3 regions of the Mesorhizobium sp. CAU 1741 genome follow, and region 2 is predicted to be linked to each of the others. Evidence: predicted binding sites of a transcription regulator. Region 2 holds the regulator's gene; each other region holds the start of a gene.
The links. Region 2 encodes HrcA, which represses chaperone genes, less so after heat shock. Its sites were predicted from a motif close to GTTAGCACTCNCNNNNNGNGAGTGCTAAC; they were not measured.
Positions count from the first base shown of each region.

Region 1: the regulator HrcA is predicted to act here: its motif matches at 6,000-6,028, upstream of AAFN84_RS17335 (co-chaperone GroES).
Region 3: the regulator HrcA is predicted to act here: its motif matches at 9,732-9,760, upstream of groES (co-chaperone GroES).

Region 1 covers NZ_JBDOQP010000004.1:174,362-184,983, forward strand. Annotated here, with positions in the region: gene AAFN84_RS17300 (TRAP transporter fused permease subunit) at 1-1,057, shown strand, start outside; gene AAFN84_RS17305 (aromatic amino acid ammonia-lyase) at 1,064-2,578, opposite strand; gene AAFN84_RS17310 (ornithine cyclodeaminase family protein) at 2,575-3,579, opposite strand; gene AAFN84_RS17315 (transglutaminase family protein) at 3,669-4,487, opposite strand; gene AAFN84_RS17320 (DUF1488 domain-containing protein) at 4,498-4,761, opposite strand; gene AAFN84_RS17325 (hypothetical protein) at 4,954-5,316, opposite strand; gene AAFN84_RS17330 (hypothetical protein) at 5,316-5,576, opposite strand; gene AAFN84_RS17335 (co-chaperone GroES) at 6,083-6,400, shown strand; gene groL (chaperonin GroEL) at 6,450-8,075, shown strand; gene AAFN84_RS17345 (hypothetical protein) at 8,148-8,540, shown strand; gene AAFN84_RS17350 (hypothetical protein) at 8,616-8,786, shown strand; gene AAFN84_RS17355 (ABC transporter substrate-binding protein) at 8,954-10,525, opposite strand; gene AAFN84_RS17360 (DUF917 domain-containing protein) at 10,570-10,622, opposite strand, start outside.
Region 2 covers NZ_JBDOQP010000002.1:908,738-919,359, reverse strand. Annotated here, with positions in the region: gene AAFN84_RS11235 (ATP-binding cassette domain-containing protein) at 1-171, shown strand, start outside; gene AAFN84_RS11230 (M20 aminoacylase family protein) at 192-1,367, shown strand; gene AAFN84_RS11225 (Ldh family oxidoreductase) at 1,364-2,386, shown strand; gene AAFN84_RS11220 (proline racemase family protein) at 2,395-3,429, shown strand; gene AAFN84_RS11215 (thermonuclease family protein) at 3,495-4,079, shown strand; gene hrcA (heat-inducible transcriptional repressor HrcA) at 4,082-5,152, opposite strand; gene rph (ribonuclease PH) at 5,298-6,014, shown strand; gene AAFN84_RS11200 (VOC family protein) at 6,041-6,451, shown strand; gene AAFN84_RS11195 (non-canonical purine NTP pyrophosphatase) at 6,452-7,102, shown strand; gene hemW (radical SAM family heme chaperone HemW) at 7,099-8,253, shown strand; gene rsmI (16S rRNA (cytidine(1402)-2'-O)-methyltransferase) at 8,258-9,157, shown strand; gene AAFN84_RS11180 (YraN family protein) at 9,147-9,521, shown strand; gene AAFN84_RS11175 (cyclase family protein) at 9,610-10,434, shown strand; gene AAFN84_RS11170 (cytochrome P450) at 10,431-10,622, opposite strand, start outside.
Region 3 covers NZ_JBDOQP010000002.1:436,340-446,961, forward strand. Annotated here, with positions in the region: gene hisS (histidine--tRNA ligase) at 1-1,120, shown strand, start outside; gene AAFN84_RS09005 (ATP phosphoribosyltransferase regulatory subunit) at 1,403-2,518, shown strand; gene hisG (ATP phosphoribosyltransferase) at 2,515-3,210, shown strand; gene AAFN84_RS09015 (DoxX family protein) at 3,301-3,678, opposite strand; gene fumC (class II fumarate hydratase) at 3,799-5,184, opposite strand; gene AAFN84_RS09025 (YqaA family protein) at 5,262-5,693, opposite strand; gene AAFN84_RS09030 (MATE family efflux transporter) at 5,703-7,097, opposite strand; gene AAFN84_RS09035 (CsbD family protein) at 7,347-7,526, opposite strand; gene groL (chaperonin GroEL) at 7,658-9,301, opposite strand; gene groES (co-chaperone GroES) at 9,375-9,671, opposite strand; gene AAFN84_RS09050 (type 1 glutamine amidotransferase) at 9,803-10,510, opposite strand; gene AAFN84_RS09055 (hypothetical protein) at 10,589-10,622, shown strand, end outside.

The sequences.
Region 1 (10,622 bases), on a different contig from region 2:
CACGGCCTTCCTGATGGCCGAGTTCCTGCAGATCGGCTATGGGGAGGTCGTGCTTGCCGCGCTCCTGCCGGCCGTCCTGTATTATCTGTGCCTGTTCATGCAGGTCGACGCGGTCGCGGCGCGCGACGGGCTGAAGGGCATGGAACGCGCCGACCTGCCCCGCCTCGGCGCCGTCTTCGCCAAGGGCTGGATCTTCGTGCTGCCGCTGGCGGTGCTCATCTACCTGATCTTCTGGGCCAACATGACGCCGGGTTTCGCCGCCCTTGCCTCGGCCGCACTGCTGCTCGTCCTGGCGCTGTTCATGGGACGCATGCGCACGCTCGACGAATGGAAGCGGCTGATCCTCGACGGAGGCCAGTCAATCGTGCCGCTGGTGCTGATCGCGGGCGCCGCCGGCATCGTCGTCGGCGTGATGAACATCACCGGGCTCGGCCAGTCGCTCTCCTTCGTGCTGTCGCGCATCGGCGAGAACTGGGGCCTGTTCGGCATGCTGGTGATCACCGCGATCCTGTCGATCATCCTCGGCATGGGCATGCCTTCGACCGCGATCTACATCATCCTCGCCTCGATCATCGCCCCGGCGCTTACCACGATGGGCGTGCCGGTGCTGGCGGCGCATTTCTTCATCTTCTATTTCGGCGTTCTGTCGTTTCTGACACCGCCGGTCGCCGTGTCGAGCTTCGTTGCCGCCGGGCTGGCGGAAGCGGACATGTGGAAGACCGGATGGACCGGCATGCGGTTTTCCTTCGTCGCCTACCTCGTGCCGTTCATCTGGGTCTACGATCCAGCCCTACTGCTCGACGGAACATGGTTCGCCATCGTGCTGGTCTTTGCCACCACGGTTGCCGCGATCATGCTGATCAGCCGGTCGATGATGTTCCGGCGCACCACACTCACCTCCTGGGCGATCTATCTCGGCCTGTGGATCGGGGCGATTGCGGTCGGACTGTCGCCGATCTATGTCGGAGCCGAATCGCCTGTGGCCGCCGGCCTCGCCGTTCTCTCGATCGTGGGCTCCCTCTTGCTCGCAAGGCGGGATCGCCAGGCCGTCGCCTGACGTTCCCTACCCCAGCAGGCTGCGCACCTTGGCGATGGTTGCCGCGTCTTGGAGGGCGCGATGGACGGCTGCTGCGTCCGGTCCGGTGGCGCGGTCGCGGTCGAGAACCGGCGCCGCGGAGCGAACCGAGTCGTAGATGTGGGCGGTTAGCCCGGACAGCCTGACCGGTTCTATCCCGCGGCGCAAATCGACTGCCTGTGCCGCCAGCAGCGCCTCAATGGCGACGAGCCAGCGCAGCGGCTCCAATTGTTCGGCGAGCTTGGAGATCGCCAGCGTGGCGTTGGTGCCGATGTCCTCCACCATTTCCGAGACAACCATCGCGTCGAGGCTCGCCGGCGTAGCTTTCAGCCTGATCTCGGCATGCAGCGCCGCAAGAGACTTCTGCATCGGCACAAAGCCCGCCGACGCTCCGCCCACCGGCGACAGGTAGTTGGCAAGGCCGGAAAGGCGCCCGGTCATCAGCTTGATCGATCGCTGGACGCTGGCAGTGGCAAGCTGGGCGACGGCGATGGCCAGCGTGTCGAAACCCAGCGCGATCGACGCTGTGAGGAAGTTCGCAGACGGGCGCACCGCGCCATCGATCACCAGCGGGTTGTCGGCCGCCGCGTTGAGCTCGATCTCGATCTCGCGGCGGGCCGCCTCGAGCGCGCCGAGCAGGGTGCCGGTCACCTGCGGCAGGGCGCGGAAGGAGATGGCGTCCTGCACCTTCTCCGGCGTTCGCGTGAAATAGTCGCTGGCGTCCAGTGCTGCGCGGAAAAGGGCTGCGGCCTCGACCTGACGGGCGGCGGGACGGGCGGCGGCGACATCGGCGTCGAAGATGTGTGGACTGGCGCCGAGGCCCTGGCAGGCGAGCGCTGCGACCGCGACATGCATCGCGGCCAAATCGTCGAGGGCCGCGATGGCGAGAGCGCCGGTCGCGGCCGTCACCGATGACGCGCTGCCGACGGAAAGCCCGTCCTTGGGCGCAAGGCGCTGTGGTTCCAGCCCTGCCCCCGCGAGCGCCTCAGCCGCCGGGACCACGCGTCCCTCAAAATACGCCTCTCCTTCCCCGATCACCACCGCCGCGATGCTCATCGTCTGAACGAGGTCACTCGCTCCGCTGGAGCCACGTGAGGGAATGACGGGAACGACGTCGCGCGCCAGCATCCGCGCCATGAGGTCGTAGACCGGCGCCGACACGCCTGCGCCGCCCTGGGCAAGGCCGGCAAGGCGGCAGAACAGCACCGCCCGGCAAACTTCTACGGGCAAAGCCGCGCCGACCCCCGCGACCCGCGCCATCACCAGCTCGGCCTGCAGCACGGCCGCCTCGTCCGCCTCGATCCGGTGGCCGATATTGCCGCCAAGCCCGGTGTTGAGCCCGTAGACCGGCGTGCCGGCGGCGAGATGTGCGTCGAGCACGGCGCGCGCCTCGTGCATGCGGCCGCACAGCGCCGTGCTGACCTCGGTATCGACGGGACCGCGCGCGGCGGCGGCCACATCCTCGACCGTCAGCCTCCGTTCGCCGAAGACCAGCCGCGTCATGCGTAGCGTAGCCGATGCCCCACGCCCATCGCCTGCGCCTTGGTCAGGAAGGCATGGCCGAGCGCGATGTCCGAAAGCGAAAGCCCGCGATGCCAGAACAGATTGGTCTCGTCGTCGCTCTCGCGGCCAGGCTTGGCGCCGGCGACGATCTGGCCAAGCTCGGCGTGCAGCGTGTCTTCTGACAGCTTGCCCGCCTCGACATGGGCGCGTAGCGAGCCGAACTTGCCGCCCTTGCACTGGCCCCAGTCATCCACGACCATCTTCGCCATGATGTCTGTGAGCGACAGCTCGACCGCGCTCATGGTGCCATATGGTACTATCAGCGCACCCGGCTTGATCCATTCCGTCTTCAGTATCGGTTCCGGCTGGCTCAGCCGCGAGGCCTCGACGATGATGTCGGCGCCTTCGACGCAGGAGCGCCAGTCGTCGGTGACCTTCACCGGCTTGCCGAGATCGCGGCTCAGGCGTTCGCCGAACGTGTTGCGGCTTTCAGGGCGGCGCGAATGCACCCGGATTTCATCGAAGTCGAAGAGGTGGTCGAGCAGGCGCACGTTCCAGTACGCGGTTCCTCGCGCGCCGATATGGCCGAGCACCTTCGAACCCTTGCGCGCCAGGTGCTTGGCGCCGATGGCGGTAACTGCGCCCGTCCGCATGTCGGTGATGCCGCTGGCGTCGAGGATCGCGGTCGGCTTGCCGGTGCGCGGATCGAACAGGTTGAGCACGCCGAATTCGGACGGCATGCCCTGCTTGTAGTTGTCGACGAAGTCGCCCACCACCTTGACGCCGGCCGCGTCGATCTCGCCGCCGATCCAGCCGCGCAGCACGTTGAAGTGGCCCTCGACGCCGGCGCGCGGCTCAAGATGCATGCGCGGCTCGATCACCGTCTCGCCGCGGCCCTGCATGGCGAGGCTGGTTTCGATCGCCGACAGGATCTCGGCATCGGTGAGCATGGCCGCCTCGATGTCGAAGCGGTTGAGGTAGGTAATGTAGATGGGAAGCATACGGCACGTCCTATGTTGGCTGTGCTATTGCTGCCCCGTCGACGGGAGAAAGACAAGGCATGGCGTAGCCTCAGCGACACGCCATGCTCTTATTCTGCGGGCAGCTCCGTCACCTCATAGGTCCAGACGCGGAACGACTTCAGGACGTGCGGCCCGAAGGAATTGATCAGCGGAATGTCTGCCGCGTCGCGGCCGCGCGCCACGACGATCCTGCCGATGCGCGGCTTGTTGTTGCGCGGATCGAAGGTGTGCCATTCGCCGTCGAGGAAGACCTCGATCCAGGCGCTGAAATCCATGGGATCGACGACCGGCACGCCGATGTCGCCGAGGTGGCCGTTGACGTAGCGGGCCGGAATGTTGAGGCAGCGGCAGAACGTCACCGCCAGATGCGCGAAATCGCGACAGACTCCGACGCGCTCGTTGAAGGCCTCGAAGGCGGTCCGCGTCGAGCGCGCCTGCATGTAGTCGAAGCGGATGTGGTTGTGGACGAAGTCGCACACCGCCTGCACGCGCCCCCAGCCGGGGGAGATATTGCCGAACAGGTCCCAGGCCGACTGGCTGAGGCGGTCGGTCTCGCAATAGCGGCTGCCCATCAGGTAGACGAGGCAATCGTCCGGCAGGTCGGCCACGGCGATCTCGCGTGCGTCCGGCACGATCCTGTCGGGCCTGCCGTCGTCCTTGATGGTGGCGTCGCCCCACATCGTCAGATCGCCTTTCGGAGCGACGAGCCGGAGGCACTTGTTGCCGAAGAGATCCCGGTAGCTCGTCACCGGAACCTCGGGGATGGTGAACGTCGTTTCGGCGACTGCGATGTCGCCGGCGCGGTCGTCATGGACCGAGAGCAGGCACACCAGCGGTGTCGGCTGCTCACAGGTCAGCGTGATTTCGTAGCCGTAGCGAATGAGCACTGGCAGTGGCCTAGCGGAAATCGGCGGCGGTGAGGATGTATGAGGTGCGGCGCGCCTGCGAATAGGCCTCGCGCGCCACATCGTGGATCGAGCTGCGGGCAGCATCGAAGGCGTTCAGGCAATCGGCTTCCGAGAGCGCCGCGCTTCCCGGCCGCGCCAGCGCGCTGGCCTCGACGAAGAACGGCACGGTGAACATGCCGTCATGTCCGATGAAGCGAATGGCATTGCGCGCTTCGTCGAAGCTGCGGCTGCGATTTGGGAATTCCAGGCTCATGGCAGGCGCTCCTTCGGGAAAGATAGAACGTCCGGACGGACGCCGTCGGGCTGCCGTCCGGTTCGTCATGCGTCTGGCAGCGTCAAGACCTCGTCAGGCTTTCGCGCCAGATCACGCGGTCAGGGCTTGGTGGCCTTGCCGCGCGGTGCATTGGCGTTCGTGGCGAGCTTGATCTGGCTGCCGAAAGCGCTTTCAGGCTTGGGCGGAACCTTCTCCTGCTTCGGCTTCCTGATCTCGCGCGTGCTTCGTTTCTGTCCCTTGGCCATGGCCGAACGTCCTTTCGATGAGTGAAGATCCGGATTGCGACACGCTCACCGGCTCGAGATCGTCCTGTGTCGTCACCCGCTCATGGCGTTCCTCGTCATTGCGGATACGGTATTGCGGCGAGTTTCCACGCGGCGGCAGCCGGGCGGTGATCTGATAGACGTCGGACGCCTGGGCAGGACGGCCAAAGCCACCCTTGATCCTTACCATCTGTCCGACTGCGAAGACGTGGATCGAGGCGTCGCGGCGCTCCTGGCGCGCATTTCTCTGTGCGATTGTGGCGGTGGTCATCATCGTTTCTGGTCCTTTTCGAGCGCGGCATCGAGGTCCGCGGGGTTCACAGGCACCATCTGATGTGTCCGACCTTCAATGCCGATCGCAGGCAAATGAACAAAGGCGCCGACACGTCGCCAGGCAAGGCGCGAGGAGGTTTCGATCAGCTCCTCGTCCTGGTCGACCCGATAGTCTCCCGCCGGCTGCGGGGCGTCGAAACCGGGCAGCAGGAAGGACGAGGAAAACCGGGCGACGGTCTGCGTGGTGCGTGTTGTCATGGTTGTTAAGTCTAGATGTCTCCGCCGATCGGGCGGATGGGTGTTCCAAAATGGTCCCATCCGAACCGGAAGAGGTTCAGGCTGCCAGTACATCCGTGGTCAGCACAGGAACGCTATTCCAGATTCGAACGGGTGGCACGCGCCGAAGCGGCGCGATGCGTTCTCTCGATAATTCGGTGGTGAATGGCGGGTCTCTGACACCGCAGAAGCCAAGTCGGCCAAATCAACGTAGTCGGAATATACGCTCATCCCTCGCATCACACAAGGCACGAGTGGATTTTTATTTTTAGCCGAAAATAAAAATTCCCGCTGTTTTTCTCGCTAAGGCGCGGTTTCGATGAAAACGGCGGGAATGGATGAAAAAATCTTGGCGCGCGGCAAGAATTTCCGTGACGGATATTTATCGCACGCCGCAGAAATACATTTGGCAGTCCTATCAATGGAGTGCCAGAAGGGCTATGTTGGACAGGTTGGCGCCCTATGCGCAGCCTTCAGAAAGCATTTTCATGAAATTCCGGCCACTCCACGACCGTGTCGTCATCCGACGCGCGGAAGGCGAATTGAAGTCCAAGGGCGGGATCATCATTCCCGACAACGCCAAGGAGAAGCCCCAGGAGGGCGAGGTGGTCGCCGTCGGCCCCGGCTCCCGCGACGACAGCGGCAAGCTGGTGGCGCCCGACGTCAAGCAGGGCGACATCGTTCTCTTCGGCAAATGGTCTGGCACCGAGGTGCGGATCGGCGGCGAAGACCTCATCATCATGAAGGAAACCGACATCATGGGCATTGTCGACAAGACCGAGGCGGCCTCCAAGAAAGCCGCCTGAGCAGCCCCGACGTCGACCCCCCGCACCATTACCGAACTGGAACAACACCATGTCTGCCAAGGAAATCAAATTCTCCACCGACGCGCGCGACCGCATGCTGCGCGGCGTCGAACTCCTCTCCAGTGCCGTGAAGGTGACGCTCGGACCCAAGGGCCGCAATGTCGTCATCGACCGTGCCTACGGCGCGCCGCGCATTACGAAGGACGGCGTGACGGTCGCCAAGGAAATAGAACTCGCCGACAAATTCGAGAACATGGGCGCGCAGATGGTGCGTGAAGTGGCCTCGAAGACCAACGATCTGGCCGGCGACGGCACGACGACCGCGACGGTTCTCGCGGCATCGATCCTGCGCGAGGGCGCCAAGCTCGTCGCCGCCGGCATGAACCCGATGGACCTGAAGCGCGGCATCGACCTCGCCGTCACCGCCGTCGTCAAGGAGATCCAGGCGCGGGCCACCAAGGTCAAGTCGTCGGCCGAGATCGCCCAGGTCGGCACCATCGCCGCAAATGGCGACGCGACGGTCGGCGCCATGATCGCCAAGGCGATGGAGAAAGTCGGCAACGAAGGCGTCATCACCGTCGAGGAGGCCAAGTCGGCCGAGACCGAACTCGACGTGGTGGAGGGCATGCAGTTCGATCGCGGCTATCTCTCGCCCTACTTCGTCACCAATGCCGAGAAGATGCGCGTCGAACTCGACGACCCGTACCTGCTGATCCACGAGAAGAAGCTCGGCAACCTGCAGGCGATGCTGCCGATCCTCGAAGCGGTGGTCCAGAGCGGCAAGCCGCTGCTGATCATCTCAGAGGACGTCGAGGGCGAGGCGCTCGCCACCCTCGTCGTCAACAAGCTGCGCGGCGGCTTGAAGGTGGCGGCCGTCAAGGCGCCCGGCTTCGGCGATCGCCGTAAGGCGATGCTCGAGGACATCGCGGTGCTGACGGGCGGCCAGATGATTTCCGAGGATCTCGGCGTGAAGCTGGAAAACGTCACGCTCGACATGCTCGGCAGGGCCAAGCGCGTGGTCATCGAGAAGGATACGACGACGCTTATCGACGGTGCGGGCGAAAAGGCCGGCATCGCGGCGCGCATCGCCCAGATCAAGGCGCAGATCGAGGACACCAGCTCGGACTACGACAAGGAGAAGCTGCAGGAGCGCCTTGCCAAGCTCGCTGGTGGCGTCGCCGTGATCCGCGTCGGCGGCGTGACCGAGACCGAGGTCAAGGAAAGGAAGGACCGGATCGACGACGCGCTGAATGCGACGCGCGCGGCGGTCGAGGAAGGCATCGTGCCGGGCGGCGGCGTGGCGCTTCTGCGGGGCCGCTCCGCCCTTGCCTCGCTGAGCGGTGAGAACCCCGACATCAGCGCCGGCATCTCGATCGTGCTGCGGGCACTCGAGGCACCGATCCGGCAGATCGCGGAGAACGCCGGCGTCGAGGGTTCGATTGTGGTCGGCAAGCTCGCCGACAGCAAGGACCGCAACCAGGGCTTCGACGCACAGACCGAGACCTATGTCGACATGATCAAGGCCGGCATCGTCGATCCCGCCAAGGTGGTCAGGACCGCGTTGCAGGACGCCGGGTCGATCGCCGCCCTGCTGATCACCGCCGAGGCGATGATCGCGGACATCCCGGCGAAGGACGGAGGCGCGGCCGGCAACGGCGGCGGCATGGGTTACTGAGCCGTGCCTGAACCGTTCGGTCATCGTGGCCGGAAGGCTGATCTTCATCCCCAATCACGAAGGAGCATGTCCATGGCCACGCAGAGCAACAGCAAGCAGACATTCAACCAGCGGCTGGGCGGCTACCAGCCCTCCAAGACCATGCTCGCATGGGCGGCCGCGGGTGCCGCCATCCTAACCATGATCGTCGGTTTCAGTTGGGGTGGCTGGGTGACCGGCGGCACCTCGCGCGACCTCGCCACCGAGGCCGCGCAGGTGGCTCACATGGAACTCGCGCGCGATATTTGCGTCGAGCGCTTCAATGCCGCGCCCGGCGCCGCCGCAAGCCTCGCGGAACTGCGCGCGATCACCAGCAATTCGGCCAAGCGTCAGTTCGTCGAGGCTGGCGGCTGGGCGACCATGCCGGGCCAGACCAGCCCCGACAGGCGCGGGGCCGACGCTTGCGCCACGGCGCTGGCGGCCTGACCCTCGAACGAGCCCGCGCGGGCCGGACCCATGTCCGCCGCGCGGCTTTCCCTCACGCTGACAAGGAGTGCCGCGATGATCAGCTTCAAGAAGAAGGACGAGCCTGCCAAGCCCTTGCCCGTCAAGGACGACGAGAACCGTTTCGAGCAGATCCGCAAGGCTGCCAAGGACGGCCATCGCAAGTCCGACACGGATGGGACACGCCGGCGCGACCGTCAGACGGCCGACGACAACAAGCTTATCTGACAGTCGCCTGCCGAGGGTCGATCCCTGTTGAGCACCGCGAGGTGCTCACCACGCATGCGCGTGACACCGATCCTTCGCACTACCCGCAATGGAAAGGGGCCTCGGCTTGCGCCGGGGCCCCTTCCCGTGACCGGGCCAGTCGCGGTTGTGGGTTCAACCCGCTGCGGTCATTCCTCGCAGGCCCACCACATGCGCGAGAAGTCGTAGTCCCAGCTCTGCATCGGCACTTCGGCGTAGCCCTGCAGGCAGGAATGGGCGGCCATGCGCTTGAGCTGCGAGAGCAGCGGGATTTCCGCCATCGTCTCGTGCAGGCGCGCCTGGATATCCTTGTAGATCGCGTTGCGCTCGCCATCGTCGACCGTTTCGCGCGACGTGTCGATCATCGCGTCAATCTCCGGGTCCTCGACCCAAGACATCGACGACCAGGTGCCGGCAGCACGCGAGTGGTACTGCACGAAGAACACCGAATCCGGCGACGGATAGGTCGGGCCGTAGAACACCTGCGCGGTGTGCGGCGTGGTCTCGATCTTGGTCGCGAGTTCGGTGATGCGGTTCCACGGCTCCGGCTGCAAGTCGACCTCGAAGCCGATGGTCTCCAGCGTCGACTTGAACAGCAGGCCGATCTCTTCCTCGAACGGCGTGTTGGCGACATAGGCGTGGCTGAGCTTGATCGGCTGCTCGCCGGCATATTTCGACTTGGCGACCTCTTCCGCCGCCTTTTCGAGGCTGTATTCCGGCGACGGCAGGTCATCGGAATGCGCTTCGCTGAACAGCGGCGACAGCACGCTCTTCATCTCGCCGCCCGGATAGATGACCTCGCGGATCGTCGCATAGTCCATCGCATAAGCGATGGCGCGGCGGATATGCACGTCGTCGGTCGGCGCGAGCTGGTTGTTGACCTTGAGATAGAAGCCGGTCGCCGTCTCCGCCTCGATCAGCTTGTAGTCGTCCAGCGCCTCGATGGCCTCGTAGGTTTCGCTGCCCTGGTATTGCGACGACATGCCGAGTTCGCCGCGCTGGGCAAGCGCCCGAACCGTCGCCTCGTCGCGGGTCACGACGAAGCGCAGTTCGTCGATCGGGCGGTCGTTGGGCCAGCCCGCGTGGTAGTCTTCGTAGCGCTGCAGGATCATCTCCGAGCCGCGCGTCCAGCCGCTGAGGTTGTAGGGTCCGGCACCGGCGCTGTTTTCGGCGAGGAAGTCCTCGGCCCATTCGCCGGACTGCTCCGACATGGCGTCGGAATTGACCACCAGGATCAGCGGCGTCACCGAGATGAACGGCGCATAGACGCGATCGATCCTGATCTCGACGGTGTGGTCGTCGACCGCCTTGACGTTGTCGGGCTGGACGAGGTCGGAGAACAGGTAGGCCGGGCCCTCGTTGAGCGCCAGAAGGCGCTGCATCGTATAGACGACGTCCTTGGCCTCGACAGGGCTGCCATCCTGGAAGGTGGCGTCGGGCTTCAGCTTGAAGGTGTAGGTCTGGTTGTCGTCGGACACTTCCCAGCTCTCGGCAAGCTGCGGCACAACCTCACCACCGCTGCTCACTGTGGTGAGCCCGTCATACAGGTTCACCGCAGCCATGTATTCGGTGTAGTCGCTGATCTTGGCCGGATCGACCGTGCCGAAGATCTGCACGACGTTGACGACAAGCGACAGCTTGTCCTGCGCGACCGCCGGAGCGGTGAGCGCGGTAGCCGCGGCGAGTGCTGCGGCGGCAAGCGCAAGTTTGATCGATTTCATGTCAGGTTCCTTTTCTCTGGTTCCAATCGGACGTCGCGTCCTTCTCAGCGGGACATTTGATGCAGCGGCACGTAGTCGTGCTCGTAACCGAAGTAGC
Region 2 (10,622 bases):
GTCATCCGCTACATCTGCGACGACGTTGCCGTGATCTATCGAGGCAAGATCGTCGAACAGGGACCGGTCGCGGAAATCTTCGATTCGCCGCAGAACGAATACACACGCATGCTTCTGGATGCTATGCCGGATCCCGACCCGGATCGCTCGCCGTTCCGGCGCGCTGGATGATCGACGACACGGAGGACCGCATGACTTCCCCTGACGCACTCGAAGCAATCGCCAAGGAGGCTGCCGATTGGCGCCGCCAGATCCATCAGCAGCCGGAGCTTCTGTTCGACCTGCCGAAGACGGCGGCCCTGGTGGCCGAGAAGCTGAGGGCATTCGGTTGCGACGAAGTGGCGACGGGCATCGCGAAGTCGGGCGTGGTCGGCGTCATCCGCGGGCGGCTGGGAGCGGGCCGCACCGTCGCCCTGCGTGCCGACATGGACGCTTTGCCGATGTCGGAGCAGACCAATCTGCCCTATGCATCGAAAGTGCCGAACATGATGCACGCATGCGGCCATGACGGACACACCGCGATGATGCTGGCAACCGCGAAGCATCTGGCCGCGACGCGGGATTTCGCCGGCACGGTGGTGCTCATCTTCCAGCCTGCGGAAGAAGGCGGCGCGGGCGGCCGCGTCATGATCGAGGAAGGCATGCTCGAGCGCTTCGGCATCGACGAAGTCTATGGCATGCACAACGAGCCTGGGCGTCCGGTCGGTTCGTTCGCCACGAAGCCGGGACCGATGATGGCGGCCGGAGACCGCTTCATGATCACGCTCAACGGCCGTGGCGGCCACGCCGCCTCGCCGCACGAGACCCGCGACTCCGTGCTGGCCTGCGCCCATCTGGTGACGGCCGCCCAGTCGATCGCCTCGCGCAACACCGATCCGTTCGATCCCGTGGTGGTGTCGCTGACGCACATCGCCGCCGGCAGCCCCGAGGCGCTGAACGTCATTCCAGCCTCCGTCACGCTCGGCGGCACGATCCGTACCATCAATCCCAAAACACGCGAGGACGTCGAGCAGAGGTTTCGCGACATCGTGGCCAACACGGCGCGCTTGTTCGAGGTCGAGGCCGAACTCGACTGGCGTCCCGGCTATCCCGTCACCGTTAATGATCCGGCCATGACCCAGGCGGCCATCGCTGCGGCTTCGACGGTCGCCGGCGAAGCCAATGTCGACGGAAATTGCGCCGCCACCATGGGCGCGGAGGATTTCTCCTACATGCTGGAGAAGCGGCCGGGCGCCATCGTCTGGATCGGCAACGGCGATTCCGCCGGCCTTCACCATCCGGCATACGACTTCAATGACGATGCGATCATCCACGGCCTGCGATACTGGACCACGCTCGTCGGTCAGCGATTGGGCAGTGCCGCATGAGCACGGCCGCATCGGAAACGGCCGCCCTGTCCTTCGACGAACTGGCGGACCTGCTGGAGCGCATCTTCGTCCGTCACGGCGTCTCGCCTGAAAACGCACGTATCCTCGCGGCCAACTGCGCCGGCTGCGAGCGCGACGGCTCGCACAGCCACGGCATCTTCCGAATACCCGGCTATGTCTCGTCTTTGGCAAGCGGCTGGGTCGACGGCAAGGCCGTACCGGTCGTCGAGGATACGGGCGGCGCCTTCATCCGCGTCGACGCGCAAAGTGGCTTTACCCAGCCGGCCTTCTTCGCCGCGCGTGACCTGCTGGTCGAGCGCACCCGGCAGCACGGCATAGGATTGCTGGCGATCCGCCGCTCGCACCACTTCAGTGCGCTCTGGCCGGATGTCGAGCCTTTTGCGGATGAAGGCCTCGTGGCGCTTAGCTTCGTCAACAGCATGACCTGCGTCGTCCCGTTCGGCGGAAAGAAGCCACTCTACGGCACCAACCCGATCGCCTTCGCCGCGCCACGCAAGGATGAGCCGCCTTTCGTCTTCGATCTGGCCACCAGCGCCATCGCCAATGGCGACGTGCAGATCGCCGCGCGCGAAGGCAGGCTCCTGCCCGAAGGCATGGGCGTCGACAGTGACGGCAAGCCGACGCGCGATCCCAAGGTGATCCTGAATGGCGGCGCGCTGCTGGCGTTCGGCGGCCACAAGGGCTCGACCATCGCTCTCATGGTCGAAATCCTGGGTGCAGCGCTTACCGGCGGCTACTTCTCCGGCGAGTTCGACTGGAGCGACTTCAAGGGCGCGCAGACGCCGAAGACCGGTCAGCTCTTCATCGTCATCGATCCGGAGCGCGGCGGAAATGGCGTGTTCCGAGAACGCGTATCGGAAATCTGCGAGCTGACGCGCGAGGCCGGGCAGGAACGCCTGCCAGGCGACCGGCGCCTCGTGATCCGTGAAAAGTCCTTGCGCGACGGCATCGCCATTTCGGCGGCAGACCACCAGATGCTGCTCTCGAAACTGGCCTGAGTTCAGCTATGCGCACGTCGAAGATCGTCCATGTCGTCAGTTGCCATGCCGAAGGCGAGGTCGGTGACGTCATCGTCGGCGGCGTTCTTCCACCGCCCGGCGACACGATCTGGGAACAGTCGCGCTATATCGCGCGCGACGAGACGCTGCGCAATTTCGTGCTCAACGAGCCGCGCGGCGGGGTCTTCCGCCATGTGAATCTGCTGGTTCCTCCCAAGGACCCACGCGCACAGATGGGCTGGATCATCATGGAGCCGGCAGACACGCCGCCCATGTCGGGGTCCAACTCCATCTGTGTCGCAACGGTCCTGCTCGATACGGGCATCGTACCGATGCAGGAGCCGGTCACAACCATGACGCTCGAAGCGCCTGGCGGACTGATCGAAGTCACCGCGCAATGCCGCGACGGCAAGGCAGAGCGCATCGAGGTCCGCAACGTGCCGTCCTTCGCCGACAAGCTCGGCGTGAAGCTGGAAGTGCCCGGCCACGGCACGATCACAGTCGACACGGCCTACGGCGGCGACAGCTTCGTCATTGTCGATGCGCATGCGCTGGGATTTGCGATCCGCCCGGACGAAGCCCGTGAGATCGCCGAGCTCGGCGTCAGGATCACCGCAGCGGCTGACGAGCAGATCGGCTTCGTCCATCCCGAAAACCCGGACTGGGACCATTTCTCCTTCTGCCAGATGGCTGCGCCGGTCGAGCGCGAGGCCGGCGTGCTCACCGGGGCCAACGCGGTCGTCATTCGCCCCGGCAAGATCGACCGCTCTCCCACCGGAACCGGCTGCTCGGCACGCATGGCGGTTCTGCATGCGCGTGGCGAGCTTAAGGTCGGAGAGACCTTTGTCGGCCGCTCGATCATCGGTTCCGAATTCCGCTGCAGCATCCAGTCGGAAACGACCGTTGCCGGACGTCCCGCGATCTATCCGCTGATTTCCGGGCGCGCCTGGGTGACCGGTACGCATCAGCTCATGCTCGACCCGTCCGACCCGTGGCCCGGCGGTTATCGCCTGTCCGACACCTGGCCGCGCCTGAACGGCTAGCATTCGATCCAATCCGATAAGCCTTGCGAAACCTCGCGCTGATATTGCGGGCCGAGGAGGCGCGCATGCGCAGATTCGGAAAGCGACGTCGGTCCTACACATTGAAGGAAGCTGGCCTGCCCGATCCCATGCGCGCGCGCAAAAGGGAGGCTGGTGTCCTGCGGTCGCTGTGGGTCCTGACGCTCGCGGCCGGCATCGGTGCCGTTGCCGCGTCGGAGTTTGGACCCGGGCAGGCGCTATCCTTCGTCCAGTCGTTCCTGCCCGCCAGCCAGAGCCAGAGCCAGAGCCAGCCGGCCACGCTGGTGGGACTGGTGCGACCGATGCCGTTTTGCGGCGGTGGCCGCCGTGTGTCCTGCGTCGTCGACGGCGACACCTTCTGGCTGTCGGGCGAGAAGGTCAGGCTCGAAAGCATCGATGCGCCAGAGATGGAGGGTGCCTGTTCCTATGAACGTAACCTGGCGCAACAGGCAAAATCCCGCTTGAGCGAAATCCTCTCCAACCGGGAGATCACGCTGTCCCGCAGTGGCCACGACCGCTATGGCCGGACCCTCGCACGCGCCGATACACCTTCAGGTGAAGCTGGCGCGATCCTGGTGCGCGAGGGGCTTGCACGCCGATGGACGGGCCGGCGCGAGCCATGGTGCACCTGATACTATCTCAGGAGCCGGCTTATGATCTGCGCGGTGTAGTCGACCATCGGCACGATGCGGGCGTAGTTGAGGCGCGTCGGCCCTATGACGCCCAGAGCGCCCACCACGCGCGAATCCTTGTCGCGGTATGGCGCCACGACGAGCGACGAGCCCGACAGCGAGAACAGCTTGTTCTCCGACCCGATGAAGATGCGAACGCCATGGCCCTCCTCGGCAAGGTCGAGGAGCTGGATCAGCCCTTCCTTGGTCTCCAAATCGTCGAAGAGGTGGCGTAGCAATTCGATGTCGGCCTGCGCCGTGACGTTTTCGAGGAGGTTGGCACGGCCGCGAACGATGAGACGTGCCGGCAGCCCGCTTTCCGCTCCGGCCCACACCGCCAGCCCGCGTTCCACCAGGTCCTGGGACAGCGAATCGAGCGCTGCCCGGGTCTGCTCGTGCAGACGGCTGACTTCCGTGCGCGCTTCCGCCAGTGTGCGGCCGCGTATATGAGCGTTGAGAAAGTTCGATGCTTCCTGGAGCTGCGACGCGGTAATACCTGCCGGCAGGTCGAGCACGCGGTTCTCGACGTCGCCATTCTGCGATACCATCACGGTCAGCGCCTTCAGCGGTTCGAGCTGGATGAACTCGATGTGCTTGAGCGGCACCTCGCTCTTGGTCGCCAGCACGAGGCCCGCGCCGCGCGACATGCCCGACAACATTTGGCTCGCCTCCGTCAGCATGTGCTCCAGTGTCGCGCCGCTGCCCGAAGCCTTCACCTGCGCCTCGATCACGCGCCGCTCGTCGTCGGAAAGGTCGCCGAGCTCCATGAACGCGTCGACGAAGAAGCGCAGCCCGGCCTGCGTCGGCAGCCGCCCCGCCGAGATGTGGGGCGCGTAGATCAGGCCCAGATGTTCCAGGTCGCTCATCACGTTGCGGATCGTCGCCGGCGACAGCGACTGCGGCAGGAGCCGCGACAGGCTGCGCGAGCCGACCGGCTCACCATCGCGCAGGTAGGAATCGACGATGAAACGGAAGATGTCGCGCGAGCGTCCGTCGAGCGACTGCAGGTGCGGCTCAACCAGTGGCTTGGTCATCGTGGGCCTCGTTTCGTCCATGAACGAAGATATAGTCGAGGCGTCGCGCGACGCAACGCTCCAAACAGCATCAGCCTTTTCCTTTGCGTCCTTGGGCTGTGGAGGCTACAAGCCCCCGCACATCGAAAAGGGACAAAAAACGACCATGCGGCCATCAAAACGCCAGCCCGACGAGATGCGGGCCATTTCCTTCGAACGCGGCGTCTCCAAGCATGCCGAGGGTTCGTGCCTCGTCAAGTTCGGCGACACCCATGTTCTGTGCACCGCAAGCCTGGAGGAACGCGTTCCGCCATGGCTGCGCAACTCCGGCAAGGGCTGGGTCACGGCGGAATACGGCATGCTGCCGCGTTCGACTGGCGATCGCATGCGCCGCGAAGCGTCGTCGGGCAAGCAGGGCGGGCGCACGCTGGAAATCCAGCGTCTCATCGGCCGCTCGCTGCGCGCCGTGGTCGACCTGCAGGCGCTGGGCGAGGTGCAGATCACCGTCGATTGCGACGTCATCCAGGCAGATGGCGGCACCCGCACGGCATCGATCACCGGCGGCTTCATTGCGCTGCACGATTGCCTGAAGTGGATGGAAACGCGCCAGATGGTCAGCGTCGGCAAGGTGCTCAAGGACCATGTGGCGGCAATCTCCTGCGGCATCCACAACGGCGTACCGGTCATCGATCTCGATTATCTGGAAGATTCGTCGGCCGGCACCGACGCCAATTTCGTCATGACCGGCAAGGGCGGGATCGTCGAGGTCCAGGGAACCGCCGAGGGCGAGCCTTTCAGCGAGGAAGAATTCGCGGCATTGATGGCGCTTGCCAAGAATGGCATCGCGCGGCTGGTCAATCTCCAGACGATGGCGATCGCGTAAGTCGTACCGGCAACGAGACTCATGCAATGACCCCCTCGGGCATCCTCGAATCGGCGCTCTACGTCGACGATCTCGATAAGGCCGAGGCCTTTTATCGCGACGTGATGGGCCTCGAAGTGCTCACGCGGCTAGAGAAACGCCATGTCTTCTTCCGTTGCGGTGACGGCGTCTTGCTGCTTTTTGATCCGTCACAGACGGTGAAGCCGCCGGCGCCCGATGCGCGTCTGCCGGTTCCGCCGCATGGCACAACCGGCAACGGCCATGTGTGCTTCCGCGGCACCGCCGATGAGATAGAGCGCTGGAAGGCGCATCTGGGGAAACACGGCGTCGAGATCGAGGCCGATTTCGAATGGCCGCAGGGCGGACGCTCGATCTATTTTCGCGATCCAGCGGGAAACTCGCTCGAAATCGCCGAACCGAGGATTTGGGGACTGTAGATGCGCACGCTGGACGACAAGCGGATCGTTGTGGCCAGCCACAACAAGGGCAAGCTCGCGGAAATCGCCGACCTTATCGGCCCATTCGGCCTGGAGGCCAAATCGGCCGCTGAATACGGTTTGCCCGAGCCTGCCGAAACCGGCACGACGTTCGAGGAAAACGCATACATCAAGGCATTCGCGGCAGCATCAGCCACCGGCCTTCCCGCGCTCTCCGATGATAGCGGACTTGTCGTCGACGCGCTTGACGGCGCGCCCGGCGTCTACACCGCCGACTGGGCGGAAACCGCCACAGGCACCCGCGACTTCGCCATGGCGATGCGCAAGGTCGAGGATCTGCTGCACCAAAAGGGCGCGCTTTCGCCGGAGGCCCGGACGGGCCGCTTCGTCGCCGTGCTCTGTCTCGCCTGGCCCGACGGCCACGCGGAATATTTTCGCGGCGAAGTGGAAGGCACGCTGGTCTGGCCCCCGCGCGGCGAGCGCGGCTTCGGATATGACCCGGTGTTCAAGCCGGACGGCTATGACGAGACGTTTGGCGAGATGCCTGCTTCGCAGAAACATTCGTGGGAGGCCGGCCGGGGCGATCTTGGCCTGTCGCACCGCGCCCGCGCCTTCGCGCTCTTCGCCAAGAGCATGCTGGGAGCGACATGACGACCGGCGAACCAGGCTTCGGCGTTTACGTCCACTGGCCCTTCTGCGCGGCCAAATGCCCGTATTGCGACTTCAACAGCCATGTCCGGCACCAGAAGATCGACGAGGAGCGTTTCGCCGCAGCCTTTGCGCGTGAGATGGCCACGATGCGCGAGCGCACCGGACCGCGCGAGGTGACGTCGATCTTCCTGGGCGGCGGCACGCCATCACTGATGAAACCCGAAACCGTCGGCGCGGTCCTTGAGGCGATTGCAGCGAACTGGAGCATGCCGGATGGCATCGAGGTGACGCTGGAGGCCAATCCGTCCTCGGTGGAGGCGTCGCGCTTCAAGGGCTATCGGTTGGCAGGTGTCAACCGCGTCTCGCTCGGCGTGCAGGCGCTGAACGATCGCGATCTGCGCTTTCTGGGACGCCTCCACGACGTCGACCAGGCACTCGGCGCGATCCGACTTGCGCGCGAGACATTTCCTCGCCTTTCCTTCGACCTGATCTATGCGCGGCCCGGCCAGACGCTTGACGCATGGGCAACGGAGCTTGAGGAGGCGATTGGCCACGCGGCCGACCATCTGTCGCTCTACCAGCTCACCATCGAGGAAGGCACGCGCTTCCATGCCCTGCACGCGGCCGGCAAGTTCGAAATCCCCGATCCGGACCTTGCCGCGGATCTCTATCAGGTGACGCAGGACGTCACCACCGCCCACGGCCTGCCGGCCTACGAGATTTCCAATCACGCGCGGCCGGGCGCGGAAAGCCGGCACAATCTCGTCTATTGGCGTTATGGCGAATATGTCGGCGTCGGCCCGGGCGCCCATGGACGCTTCGTCGAGGACGGGCGCCGCATCGTTACCTTTACCGAGAAGATGCCCGAAACCTGGGCCAATCTCGTCGAAGCGAAGGGACATGGCGTCATCGGTGGCGAGGTGCTCAGCCGCTCCGAGGAGGCGGACGAGTTCCTGCTGATGGGGTTGCGGTTGGCTGAAGGCATCGACCTTGCCCGCTACGAGCAGCTCTCCGGAAAGCCGCTGTCGTCGAAGCGCATCGCCGTGCTCCAGGACGAGGCCCTTGTCGCGCCGGTCGGCAATTCGCGGCTGCGCGCCACTTCCACCGGCATGATCGTGCTCGACGCGGTGGTTGCCGATCTGGCACGATAGCGCGATGAGCGGGGACGACCAACGACGCGGCTACATGATCGGACAGACGGGTTTCGCCGTCCGTGCGCTCGAACCGGCGCTCTATCTCGTGGCGACGCCGATCGGCAATTTGTCCGACATCACCCTACGCGCGCTCGAAACGCTGGCCGCCGCCGACATCGTCGCCTGCGAGGACACCCGGGTCAGCCGCGTGCTGCTCGACCGCTACGGCATCAGGCGCCGCACCACGGCCTACCATGAACACAATGCAGCCGAGGCAGGACCGCGACTTGTCGAGGCGGTGCTGTCGGGCAAGAGCGTGGCGCTCATCTCCGACGCCGGCACGCCGCTCGTCTCCGACCCGGGCTTCCGCCTCGTGGGCGAGGTCGTGGAAGGCGGCGGCAGGGTGGTACCGATCCCCGGTCCATCCGCGCTTCTTGCAGCACTGACGGCATCCGGCCTGCCCTCCGACGCGTTCTTCTTTGCCGGTTTCCTGCCATCGAAGGCGGGTCAGCGGACGACGCGGCTGGAAGAGCTGCGCGGCGTACCGGGCACGCTGGTCTTCTACGAATCGCCGCGCCGGCTGGCAGACACGCTGGCGGCGATGGTCGGGGCTCTCGGCGATCGCCCAGCCGCCATCGGACGCGAACTGACCAAGACGTTCGAGGAAATGCGGCGCGGATCGCTCGCCGATCTGGCGAAGGCTTACGGGGAGGAGGATACGCCGAAGGGCGAGGTCGTCATCTGCGTCGGCCCACCGCTCGTCGCCGACACCCCCAGCGCGCAGGACGTCGACGCGTTGCTGCTCTCGCTGTCGGATGAACTCGGCGCATCCCGCGCCGCGGGCGAAGCGGCGAAGATGACCGGCGGGCGCAAGGCCGACCTCTATCGCCGGCTGATGGAGCTGAAAGGCGATGGAGGATAGCGCCCGCGCGAGACGGCAAGATCACGAGCGGCGCGGGCATCGCGGCGAGCGGATCGCATCGCTGGCGCTGATGCTCAAGGGTTATCGCATCGTCGCTCGGCGTTACAGGACCAGGCTCGGCGAGATTGACCTGATCGCACGGCGCGGCAGCCTCGTCATCTTCGTCGAGGTCAAGGTGCGGCCCACGCTCGTCGAGGCGATGGAAGCTATCGGGCGCATGTCTGAGCAGCGCATTGAGGCCGCAGCCGATCTCTGGCTGATGCGCCAGCCGGATCATGCGCGCCTGTCGCTTCGCTTCGACATGGTGGCGGTCCTGCCGCGCCGCTGGCCTGTGCATGTACCCAACGTGTTTCAGGGGAGCTGACGGTCCAAAAATCTTACCTTGCGGAAGCTTCGGCGCGGGATCATTCTTGCCCTGCATCCTCGAACGATGACCAGAGAGGGAATGAAGAATGTGCCATCATTGCGTAATCGACAGCGTCAAGGCGCGCATGCTCAGCCGCCGCGATTTCTTCCGCGGCAGCGCCGCCGCAGCGGGCGCGGCCGCGCTGGTTGCCACTGCCGCCCCCAGGCCGCTCTTTGCACAGGGCATGCCGATGAAGGCGGAAGACCTGACCCACGAACTGCACGAGCAGTTTCCGACCTTCGACGGTCAGCAGCAGTTCTTCATGGAGCCCAAGTACAAGATCGACGGCGACGGCTACAATCTCAACTATTGGCGGCTTGAGGAACATTGCGGCACGCATATCGACGCGCCGCTGCACTTCTCGGCCGACGGGCGCTCGGTAGCGGAACTCGAGGTCGGCGAACTCGTCTGTCCGCTGGCGGTGATCGACATCCGCGCCAAGGCCGCCGAAGACCCGGATGCGCAGGTCACGCCCGAAGACATCGACGCCTGGGTTGCCGAGCACGGCGAACTGCCGGAAGGCGCCTGCGTGGCGATGCTGTCGGGCTGGACGGAGAAGGTCGGCGGTGACGAGTTCCGCAATGCCGACGACAAGGGCACCATGCACTTTCCGGGCTTTCACGTCGAAGCGACTAACAAGCTTCTCGAGGAAGGCCGCGCCGGAGCCATCGCCGTAGACACGCTGTCGCTCGATTTCGGCCCGTCGCCCGACTTCGCCGTGCATTATTCGTGGCTGCCGGCGGGCAAATACGGCATCGAGTGTGTCGCCAATCTCGACCGGCTTCCCGCTTCCGGCGCCACGCTCGTCGTCGGCGCGCCGAAAGTACGCAACGGCACCGGAGGACCGGCACGGGTGTTCGCGCTGGTCTAGTCTTGGCGGTTGCTTACCCGCATCGGCAGGCCGCCCTGCGGCTGGGTGGTCAGCTTCTGGACCGGCCAGGGCTTGGTTTCGGGCACCGTGTCGAAGCGGAAGCGCGACATCAGCACCGCCATGGCGATCACGGCCTCCTGCATGGCGAAGGCAGCCCCGATGCAGATGCGCGGGCCGGCGCCGAAGGG
Region 3 (10,622 bases), 470 kb from region 2:
GGAAGCCGTCGGCATCGCGCGCGGCGACTACGTCATCCGCGTCAACAACCGCAAGGTGCTCGACGGCGTGCTGGAGGCGATCGGCCTCGGCGGCGACGAGAATGCCGGTCGCAGGCTCGGCGTGCTGCGGGCATTAGACAAACATGACAAATTCGGCAACGACGGTGTGCGCCAACTGCTTGGCAAGGGTCGCCTGGATGAGAGCGGTGACTTCACAAAAGGTGCCGGCCTCAACGACGAAGCCATCGACGCACTTCTTCAGCTCTTTGGCACCAGAGCCACTGACGAACTCCTGAGCGACCTTCTTCAGCGCTTCGAACACAAGTTCGGGGAGTTTTCACAGGAACGCGTCGACAGCCTTGTCAGCGCATCGCTCGGGCTTCAAAACTTGCTCTCATCCCCGTTTGCTCTGAACGATAAATTTTTTGAGGGCACACGCGAACTGATGACAATTGCGAACCTCGTTCTCAATGCCGGCTACGATATGGACCGCATCCGCATCGACCCTTCGGTCGTGCGCGGCCTCGAATATTACACCGGCCCCGTCTACGAGGCCGAGCTGACCTTCGAGGTACCGAACGAGAAGGGCGAGATCGTGCGCTTCGGCTCGGTCGCGGGCGGCGGGCGCTATGACGGGCTTGTGTCGCGCTTCCGTGGCGAGCCGGTGCCGGCGACGGGCTTTTCCATCGGCGTGTCGCGGCTGACGGCGGCGCTGAAGAACCTCGGCAAGCTCGACACGTCAGACGTCATCGCGCCGGTCGTCGTCCTCGTCATGGACAAGGACACCGAAAGCCTCGGCCGCTACCAGAAGATGGTCGGCCAGCTTCGGCAGGCCGGCATCCGCGCCGAAATGTATCTCGGCGGTGCCGGCATGAAGGCGCAGATGAAATATGCCGACCGTCGCGGCAGCCCCTGCGTCGTCATCCAGGGCGGCGACGAGCGCGCCAATGGCGAGGTGCAGATCAAGGACCTGATCGCCGGCGCCAAGGCTGCCGAAGGCATCGCCGACCACGCCGAATGGCGCGACAGCCGCCCGGCGCAATTCTCCGTCAAGGAGAGCGACCTCGTCGAGGCGGTCAAGAAGGTGCTCGACGAGCAGAAGGCGGAACGGGGCGTCTGATATGTATGGCGCCTTACGTTGCCCCCCTCTGTCCTGCCGGACATCTCCCCCACGAGGAGGGAGATCAGCTTTCATTTTCGTTGTCGCTTGTCCTGCAACGCTGACGATTGATTCCATCATCGACACAGCCAATCTCCCCCCGTGTGGGGGAGATGTCCGGCAGGACAGAGGGGGGCGCCGTAGGGTGTGGACGTCGCATTTTGCGAACCACACCACCTCCCCCCTTGAGGGGGAGATGGCCGGCAGGACAGAGGGGGGTGCTTCCTGGCGAGGCACACCCTCATGACCGCCCTGCCCGCCTTCGCATCCGACATCCTCGCGCTGTTCGAGGAACGCGGTGCCGGCCTTGCCGACGTGGCGGTTCTGCAGCCAGCCGATCCGTTTCTCGACATGGCTGGCGAGGATTTGCGCCGCCGGATCTTTCTCACCGAAAGCGAGACCGGTGCTGCGCTCTGCCTGCGGCCGGAATTCACCATCCCCGTGTGCCTCGACCACATTGCGGCGCAGGCCGGCACGCCGCGCCGCTACGGTTATCTTGGCGAAGTCTTCCGCCAGCGCCGCGACGGCGAGGCGGAGTTCTTCCAGGCCGGCATCGAGGATCTCGGCGAAACCGACATCGCGACGGCCGACGCGCGCTCGCTCGCCGATGCCCATGCGCTGCTGATGCGGGTGCTGCCGGGACATGACCTTGCAGCCACGCTGGGCGACCAGCGCGTGTTCGAAGCCGTCCTGGCCGCGCTCGGATTGCCGCGCGGCTGGCGCACGCGACTGGCGCGCGCGTTCGGTTCGGCCGAGCAACTCGCCGCGGCACTCGACGACCTCGCCAACCCCACCCGGTCGAGCGCTTTCGGCGAAACCGTCGCCGCGCTGGTGCTCGATGGCGACGCCGACGGCCTTGCCGGCCATGTCGCCGGCCTGATGGAACGCTCGGGCCTGTCGCCGTCGGCAGGCCGCACGCCGGGCGCGATCGCCCGACGCATGATCGAAAAGGCGGAGCTACGCAGCGTGCGCCTGTCGAAGGACGCGTTCGATGCACTGAAGGATTTTCTAGCGATCCGCGTGCCGCTCGAGCAGGCTGCCGACGCGCTCGCGGCCTTCGAGAGCCGCGCCGGCGTGGCGCTCGGCTCGGCGATGGAGCTTTTCGCGGCGCGCGCGGAGGCGATCGCCGCGCAGGGTCTCGGCACCGGCGTCGTGGCCTACGATGCCGCGTTCGGCCGTCCGCTCGATTATTATACGGGCCTCGTCTACGAGATTTCGGCTGGCAGTTCCCGGCCGCTCGCCGGCGGCGGGCGCTACGACCGGCTGCTGACGCTGCTCGGTGCCGAAACGCCGATCCCCGGCGTCGGTTTCTCGGTATGGCTCGATCGAATCGCAGCCCTGCGGGGAGACGCGCCATGACTGTGACGCTTGCCCTGCCCTCGAAAGGGCGCCTGAAGGACGATTCGATGGCCGCGCTCGCAAAAGCGGGGTTCTCGGTCGTCACCCCAAAGGACGAACGCCGCTATCGCGCCAGCGTCGACGGCCGCGACGACATCGAGATCGCTTTCCTGTCTGCTTCCGAGATCGCCCGTGAACTGGCCAGCGGCACCGTGGACCTCGGCGTCACCGGCGAAGACCTCGTGCGCGAGACGATCGCGGAATGGCAAAAGCGCGTCGCGATCGGCGCGCGTCTCGGCTTCGGTCGCGCCGATGTGGTGGTGGCGGTGCCGGACGCCTGGCTCGACGTCGACACGATGGCCGACCTCGACGATGTCGCGGCCGAATTCCGCCAGCGCCATGGCCGCCGCCTGCGCATCGCCACAAAATACTGGCGGCTGACGCAGCAGTTCTTTTCCAGCCAGCACGGCATCCAGGTCTACCGCATCGTCGAAAGCCTCGGCGCCACCGAAGGCGCGCCGGCGGCGGGTTCCGCCGATGTCATCGTCGACATCACCTCGACAGGCTCGACGCTGCGCGCCAACCACCTGAAGATCCTCGACGACGGGGTCATCCTGAAGTCCGAGGCGTGCCTGGTGCAGTCGCTGAAGGCCCGCACCGCACAGGACGACGCAACGCTGGAAGAGATATTGAAGGCAGTGCGCGGAGCTTAACCGCCCGCCGGCTGATGCGTTCCAGCCCGCGACAGCAAAAAGGGCCCGGATCGCTCCGGGCCCCTTCATGTTCAGCGATGGATGCAGCAGTCAGCGCTTGTCGACCGACAGCGCTCCGGGGCCTGCGACCGACAGCGCTAGGAAGCCGCCGGCAATCGCGAAGTTCTTGAAGAAGTTGTTGAACTCATTCATGTCGGCCCAGTTGGTATGGCCGAGCAGGGCGGAGCCGATCGAGAACGCGGCCAGCGCATACGCGCCCCAGCGGGTCTTGAAGCCGACGAGGACGGCGAGCCCGCCCAGCACCTTCACGGCAATGACGATCCAGGCAACGAGCATCGGTGCGGGCAGGCCGAGCGAGCCCATGTAGCCGGCGAAGCCGCCAGACGCGAAGATCAGCGGAATGCCGGAGGCGAGGAACAGCGCGACGAGAAAGATGCGCGCGACGAGAAGGGTAAGGTCGTTTGACATGGGAAAGGCCTCTCCGAGGTTGATGGCACTCACATAAAGGAATGCCGCAATGCAGCAAGCCACTGCATTGCGAACTCAGTGTTCACCGAAATCCAACGAACATCGAATTGGCGTTCACATTCAGCCGGGGCGCGTCATCGCCTCTGGCCGCACGATCGTGTCGTACTCCTCTTCGCTCACCAACCCGGTGGCCAGCGCTTCCTCGCGCAATGTGGTTCCGTTCTTGTGCGCGGTCTTGGCGATCTTGGCGGCGTTGTCGTAGCCGATTTTCGGCGCCAGCGCCGTGACCAACATCAGCGAACGATTGAGAGCGGCCTCGATATTGTCTTCGCGCGCGACGATTCCGACGACGCAATTGTCTGTGAAGGAGACCGCCGCATCCGAGAGCAGGCGGACCGACTGGAGGAAGTTGTAGGCCATCACCGGGTTGAACACGTTCAGCTCGAAATGACCCTGGCTGCCTGCGAAGGTGAGTGCCGCGTGATTGCCGAAGACCTGCACGCAGACCTGGGTCAACGCTTCGCACTGGGTCGGGTTGACCTTGCCGGGCATGATCGACGAACCGGGCTCGTTTTCCGGCAGCGCCAGTTCGCCGAGGCCCGAGCGCGGGCCGGAACCGAGGAAGCGGATGTCGTTAGCGATCTTGAACAGCGACGCGGCCACCGTGTTGATCGCCCCGTGCGAGAACACCATCGCGTCGTGTGCTGCCAGCGCCTCGAACTTGTTCGGTGCCGTTGTAAAGGCAAGCCCCGTGATGCCGGCGATCTTTTCGGCGACCTTCTCCGCGAAGCCGATCGGCGCGTTGAGGCCGGTCCCCACCGCCGTGCCGCCCTGGGCAAGCTGCATCAGGCCTTCCAGCGTCGACTCCACACGGGCGATGCCGTTCTTCACCTGCTGGGCGTAGCCGGAAAACTCCTGGCCCAGCGTCAGCGGCGTGGCGTCCTGCGTGTGGGTGCGGCCGATCTTGATGATGTGCTCCCAGCCCTTGGCCTTGGCGTCGAGCGCCGCATGCAGGTGCTTGAGCGCCGGCAGCAGGCGATGAACGATCTCCTCCGCGCAGGCAATGTGCATCGCCGTCGGATAGGTGTCGTTGGACGACTGGCTCATATTGACGTGGTCGTTCGGGTGAACCGGCTTCTTCGACCCCATCTCGCCGCCCAGCATCTCGATGGCGCGGTTGGAAATGACCTCGTTGGCATTCATGTTCGACTGGGTGCCGGAGCCGGTCTGCCACACGACCAGCGGGAAATGCTCGTCGAGCTTGCCCTCGATCACCTCCTGCGCGGCCTTGACGATTGCCTCGCCGACGGCGGCGTCTAGCCTGCCGAGATCCATGTTGGCCTCAGCCGCCGCGCGCTTGACGATGCCCAGCGCGCGCACGACCGGCAGCGGCTGCTTTTCCCAGCCGATCTTGAAATTGCCAAGCGAGCGCTGCGCCTGGGCGCCCCAGTAGCGGTCCGAGGCGACTTCGATGGGGCCAAAGGTATCGGTTTCGGTGCGGGTCATTGTCCGTCTCCTGGTCAGAGCCGTGCGTGGCTTGCTCACCTCGAGTGGCTGGCGTGGCCGGCATTGATATCGGCTGGTCAGATCATGTCGATCAACCAAAGCAACGCTGCATAGCGCGCCGTCTTGGCAAACGCCACCACGATCAGGAAAAGGATGAACGGCGTGCGCAGCAACCCGGCAACGACGGTCAGCGGATCGCCCACCACGGGCAGCCATGCCAGAAGCAGGCTCGGCCAGCCGAAGCGGGCATACCAGCCAGCCGCGCGTTCCATCTGGGCCGGTGACACCGGAAACCAGCGGCGGTCAGCATGGCGCACGAGGAAACGGCCCATTGCCCAGTTGATGCAGGAGCCGGCGATGTTGGCGGTGCTGGCGACGAGCAGCAACCGCCATGCGGGAATTTCGCCCGCCACATGCAGGGCGGAAAGCGCCGCCTCCGACGTGCCCGGCAGCAGCGTTGCCGAGGTGAAGGCGGAGATGGCGAGCGCGAGAAGTGACGGGTCGACCACCTGTCGGCACTACCTTTCGGCCGGCGCGCGCAACAGGCCCCAGCGCAGTCCTCGCTTGCGTTGCCCGCGCCACAACATCGCGGCCGCGAGCACCACCGTCAACAACTCGGCGGTAGGACCGGCAAACCATATCCCCACCTCACCGAATGCCACTGGCAGTATCAGCACAAGCGGTACGGTGAAGACGTAGGTGCGGGCGACCGTCAGCACGATTGCCGCACGCGCCTCGCCGATAGCCTGGAGATAGCCGGAAAGGACGAGCATGCCGCCTGCAACGACGTACAGGATAACCATTATCGGCATGATGCGTCCTAGTTCCGCGATGGTCCGGGGATCGTCGACGAAGAGTTGACCGATCCAGGAGGCGGAGAAAATCATGACCACCTCGAACGCGCCGGCATACACGATCGCCACGACCAGCCCCCATTTGAAGGCGTCGTCCGAGCGCTGCCATTGGCCCGCGCCGTAGTTGTTGCCGACGATCGTCTGTGTCGCCATGTTGATGCCCATCATCGGCATGTAGGCGAAGCTCATGAGTCGGGTCACGATGCCATACGCCGCAATCGTGGACGCATAACCCTCCCCGCCCCAGCCCTGCACGGCAAGGATGACCGCCACCGAAACAAGCGAAATCCCTATGAAGCTGAGACTTTGCGGTGCGCCAAGCGCAAGTATCTCCCGCCAGGAATAGGCAAGGTCCCTTGCGCGCAGCGCCGACCAGCGCAGACGCGTGGCCCCAAAGCCGCGATAAGCGATGACGATGACCAACGCCAGAAATTGCGCCAGAACCGTGCCGGCAGCAGACCCGCTGACCCCGTAGTCAAGGACCGCCACAAACAGGTAGGTCAAGGCAATGTTGGCGGCAGAGACCAACACCGTCGCCAACGTCATCAAGGCAAGCTTGCCTTCGCAACGCAGCGCGTCGCCATTGACGCTGAGGACGAACATGACCGGCGAGCACCAGATCAGGATCGCGATATACTCGTGGCCCATCGCGGCAAGCTGCGCGGAGCCGTTGGCCAGACGCGTGGCAAGGGTAATGCCGGTTGCCGCAAACGAGACCATCAGCAACGTACAGATGACGAGCGCCAAGCCGTGCGCGCCAGTGAACACTGCGCGGGCCCGCTCGATGTCACCGGCGCCGAGCGAGCGGGCGAGCCGGCTTGCCATCCCGTTGGCGACAAGCGTGGACAGCGCTGCCATCAACATGAAAAGAGGGAATGTCAGGGTCACGGCCGCCAGCGCCTCGGCCCCAACATAGGCGCCCAGGAACCACGCATCGATCAGCGTCTGGGCGCCGTTGGTCAGCATGATGAAGATTATGGGGGCGGCGGTGCGCAGGAAAAGGGGGCCGAGCGGCCCCTCGAGGAACGGATTTATGTGCGCGCGATCAGGCGTCGCCATTGTGTCGTCTCCGGACAAGCATCGGTTGGAGATCGATGGGGACCCGCATTGCCCTTCGTCCGATGCGTCGGTTTCGACTGCTGTTCGGATCGAGGCTTCACCATTGCTTTCGCCGCGGGTGGCCGGCGCCTCGTGCCTTGCCTCTCGTAGGCTTGCGTCTCCCGGCTGTCAATAAACCCGTACCATCATGCAAAAAAGGAGCGGCTCGTCGCCACTCCTCTAATCCGTGCTGCCTGTCAATGGGGCGTTTCAGAGCGCCTTCTTGACCTTGTCCTTGGCGTCACCAAAACCCTTCTGGACCTTGCCGGCGGCCTTTTCGGCCTTGCCTTCCGCTTCGGTCTTCTTCGAACCGGTCGCCTTGCCGGCGGCTTCCTTCACGGAACCCTTTGCCTGCTTGGCGACACCCTTGACCTGATCCTTATTGACCATCTGGCTTTTCCTTCGCGCAGCCGCACAGTTGCGGCGTGCATCAACGGTAAGGACAGCATTTGGTTGCCGCAGGCCAAAAGAAAGGGGCGGCATCGCTGCCGCCCCTTCGAACTTTCAGCGTTACGGACTTCTTAGAAGTCCATGCCGCCCATACCGCCCATGCCGCCGCCGGGCATTGCCGGCATCGGGCTATCCTTCTTCGGAGCCTCGGCGATCATGGCCTCGGTGGTGACCAGCAGGCCGGCAACCGAAGCGGCATCCTGGAGCGCCGTGCGAACGACCTTGGTCGGATCGACGATACCGTTGGCGATCATGTCGCCGTATTCGCCGGTCTGGGCATTGTAGCCGAAGGTAGCCGACTTGTTGTCGAGGATTTTGCCGACAACGATCGAAGCCTCGTCACCCGAGTTGGTCGCGATCTGGCGGGCAGGAGCCTGCAGGGCGCGGCGGACGATGTTGATGCCGGCTTCCTGGTCGGCATTCTCGCCCTTGACCTTCAGGTTGGCCGAAGCGCGCAGCAGCGCGGTGCCGCCGCCGGGAACGATGCCTTCTTCGACGGCCGCGCGGGTCGCGTTTAGGGCGTCATCGACGCGGTCCTTCTTTTCCTTGACCTCGACTTCGGTCGCACCGCCGACGCGGATGACCGCAACGCCGCCAGCGAGCTTCGCAAGGCGTTCCTGCAGCTTCTCCTTGTCGTAGTCCGACGTGGTCTCTTCGATCTGCTGCTTGATCTGGGCAACGCGGCCCTGGATCTCGGCCTTCTTGCCGGCGCCGTCGACGATGGTGGTGTTCTCCTTGGAGATCTGCACCTTCTTGGCGCGGCCCAGCATGTTCAGGCCGACGTTCTCGAGCTTGATGCCGAGGTCTTCCGAGATCACCTGGCCACCGGTCAGGATCGCGATGTCCTCGAGCATGGCCTTGCGGCGATCGCCGAAGCCCGGAGCCTTGACGGCAGCGATCTTGAGGCCGCCACGCAGCTTGTTGACGACGAGCGTGGCCAGAGCCTCACCCTCTACGTCCTCGGAGATGATGACGAGCGGCTTGGACGTCTGAACGACGGCTTCCAGAACCGGCAGCATCGCCTGGAGGTTGGAGAGCTTCTTCTCGTGGAGAAGGATGTAGGCGTCTTCCAGCTCGGCAACCATCTTGTCCGGGTTGGTGACGAAGTACGGCGACAGGTAGCCGCGGTCGAACTGCATGCCTTCGACGACTTCAAGCTCGGTCTCGGCGGTCTTGGCTTCCTCGACGGTGATGACACCCTCGTTGCCGACCTTCTGCATCGCCTTGGCGATCATCTCGCCGATTTCCTTCTCGCCATTGGCGGAGATGGTGCCGACCTGCGCGACTTCTTCCGAAGTCTTGATCTTCTTGGTGGCCTTGGCGAGCTGCGCAACGACGTCGGTGACGGCGAGGTCGATGCCGCGCTTCAGGTCCATCGGGTTCATGCCGGCTGCTACGGCCTTGTGGCCTTCCTGCACGATCGCCTGGGCAAGCACGGTTGCCGTCGTCGTGCCGTCACCGGCGATGTCGTTGGTCTTCGAGGCCACTTCGCGCACCATCTGGGCGCCCATGTTCTCGAACTTGTCTTCCAGCTCGATCTCCTTGGCGACGGTGACGCCGTCCTTGGTGATGCGCGGAGCGCCGAAGGACTTGTCGATGACGACGTTGCGGCCCTTCGGGCCGAGCGTCACCTTCACCGCGTCGGCGAGGATGTTGACGCCGCGCAGCATGCGCTCGCGGGCATCACGGGAAAATCTTACGTCTTTGGCAGCCATGTTCAGCTCCTGTTTTCAAAGCCGTTCGACGTCGAACAGGCCAGAATGCGATTGAATGCGGAAGGTCTCGGCGTCAGCCGACGATGCCCATGATGTCGGATTCCTTCATGATCAGAAGGTCTTCGCCATTGAGCTTGACTTCGGTGCCGGACCACTTGCCGAACAGCACGCGGTCGCCGGCCTTGACGTCCAGCGGGACGAGCTTGCCAGCTTCGTCACGAGCGCCGGAGCCGACGGCGATGACTTCGCCTTCCTGCGGCTTTTCCTTGGCAGTGTCCGGAATGATGATGCCGCCGGCGGTCTTCGCCTCGGACTCGACCCGACGAACGACCACACGGTCATGGAGCGGGCGGAATTTCGACTTTGCCATCTCTGGTGTCCTCGATAAGGATAAAAAGGGATTTCCTCCATCCGGCGGAGCCGGATATCGGTTAGCACTCCCTTTTGGTGAGTGCTAACGTGACGCCCAGATAGTGATTGTGGCGAAACGAGTCAAGATCATCAGGCCGGAATGATCGTGCGAACCCAGTTGCGCGCGATCGCAAGACCGGCCGTGTCGGCCGCTGGCCCGAAACGCTTTGCCTGCTCGGGGTGTCGCATGTGCCAGTCGGGCTGGCGATCGGCAAGCCAGTCTTCGAACACGCTGTTCCACTGCGCGACGAGAGCGGTGTCGGCCTCGAAATGGAACTGGATGCCGTAGGCGGCGCGCCGAACGCGGAATGCCTGGTTGTGGACGTCGAGATTGCCGGCCAGGCGCACCGCGCCGCGCGGCAGGATGAAGGTGTCGTCGTGCCACTCGAAGATCGGGAACGCGGCGTCGACGCCGGCAAACAGCGGATCGGCTTCGCCGTCCTCGTTGAGTTCCACCTGGCGCCAGCCGAATTCCGACGCTCCACCGATGATGTTTTCCGCGCCATAGGCACGGGCAAGAAGCTGGCTGCCGAGGCAGATGCCGAGCACCGAGCGGCCGGCTTCGGCGAAGGCCCGCATCAGATCGCACAGCGCCGGCAGCCACGGACAGGCGTCGTCAGCAAGGGCGTTCTGGCCGCCACCGAGCACGATCAGCGCGTCGTAGCCTTCGGGCCTGCGCGGAATGGCCGCCTGCCGGTCGGCCCGCAGCAGATGAATGTCCGCGTCCCGTTCCGCGAGTGCCCTGCCGACCTGGCCAAGACCTGTCCCTTCGAAATTCTGGACAACGAGAACGCGCATCAAATCTTCCATATCGGTGGTGTCAGCCGGGCGCGCGAGCGATAGCATGAGGAAACCCACGCAGCAAAGGAGAAGCCGGTGCCGCTGCAGAACCGCGTCGATCCATCGGGCC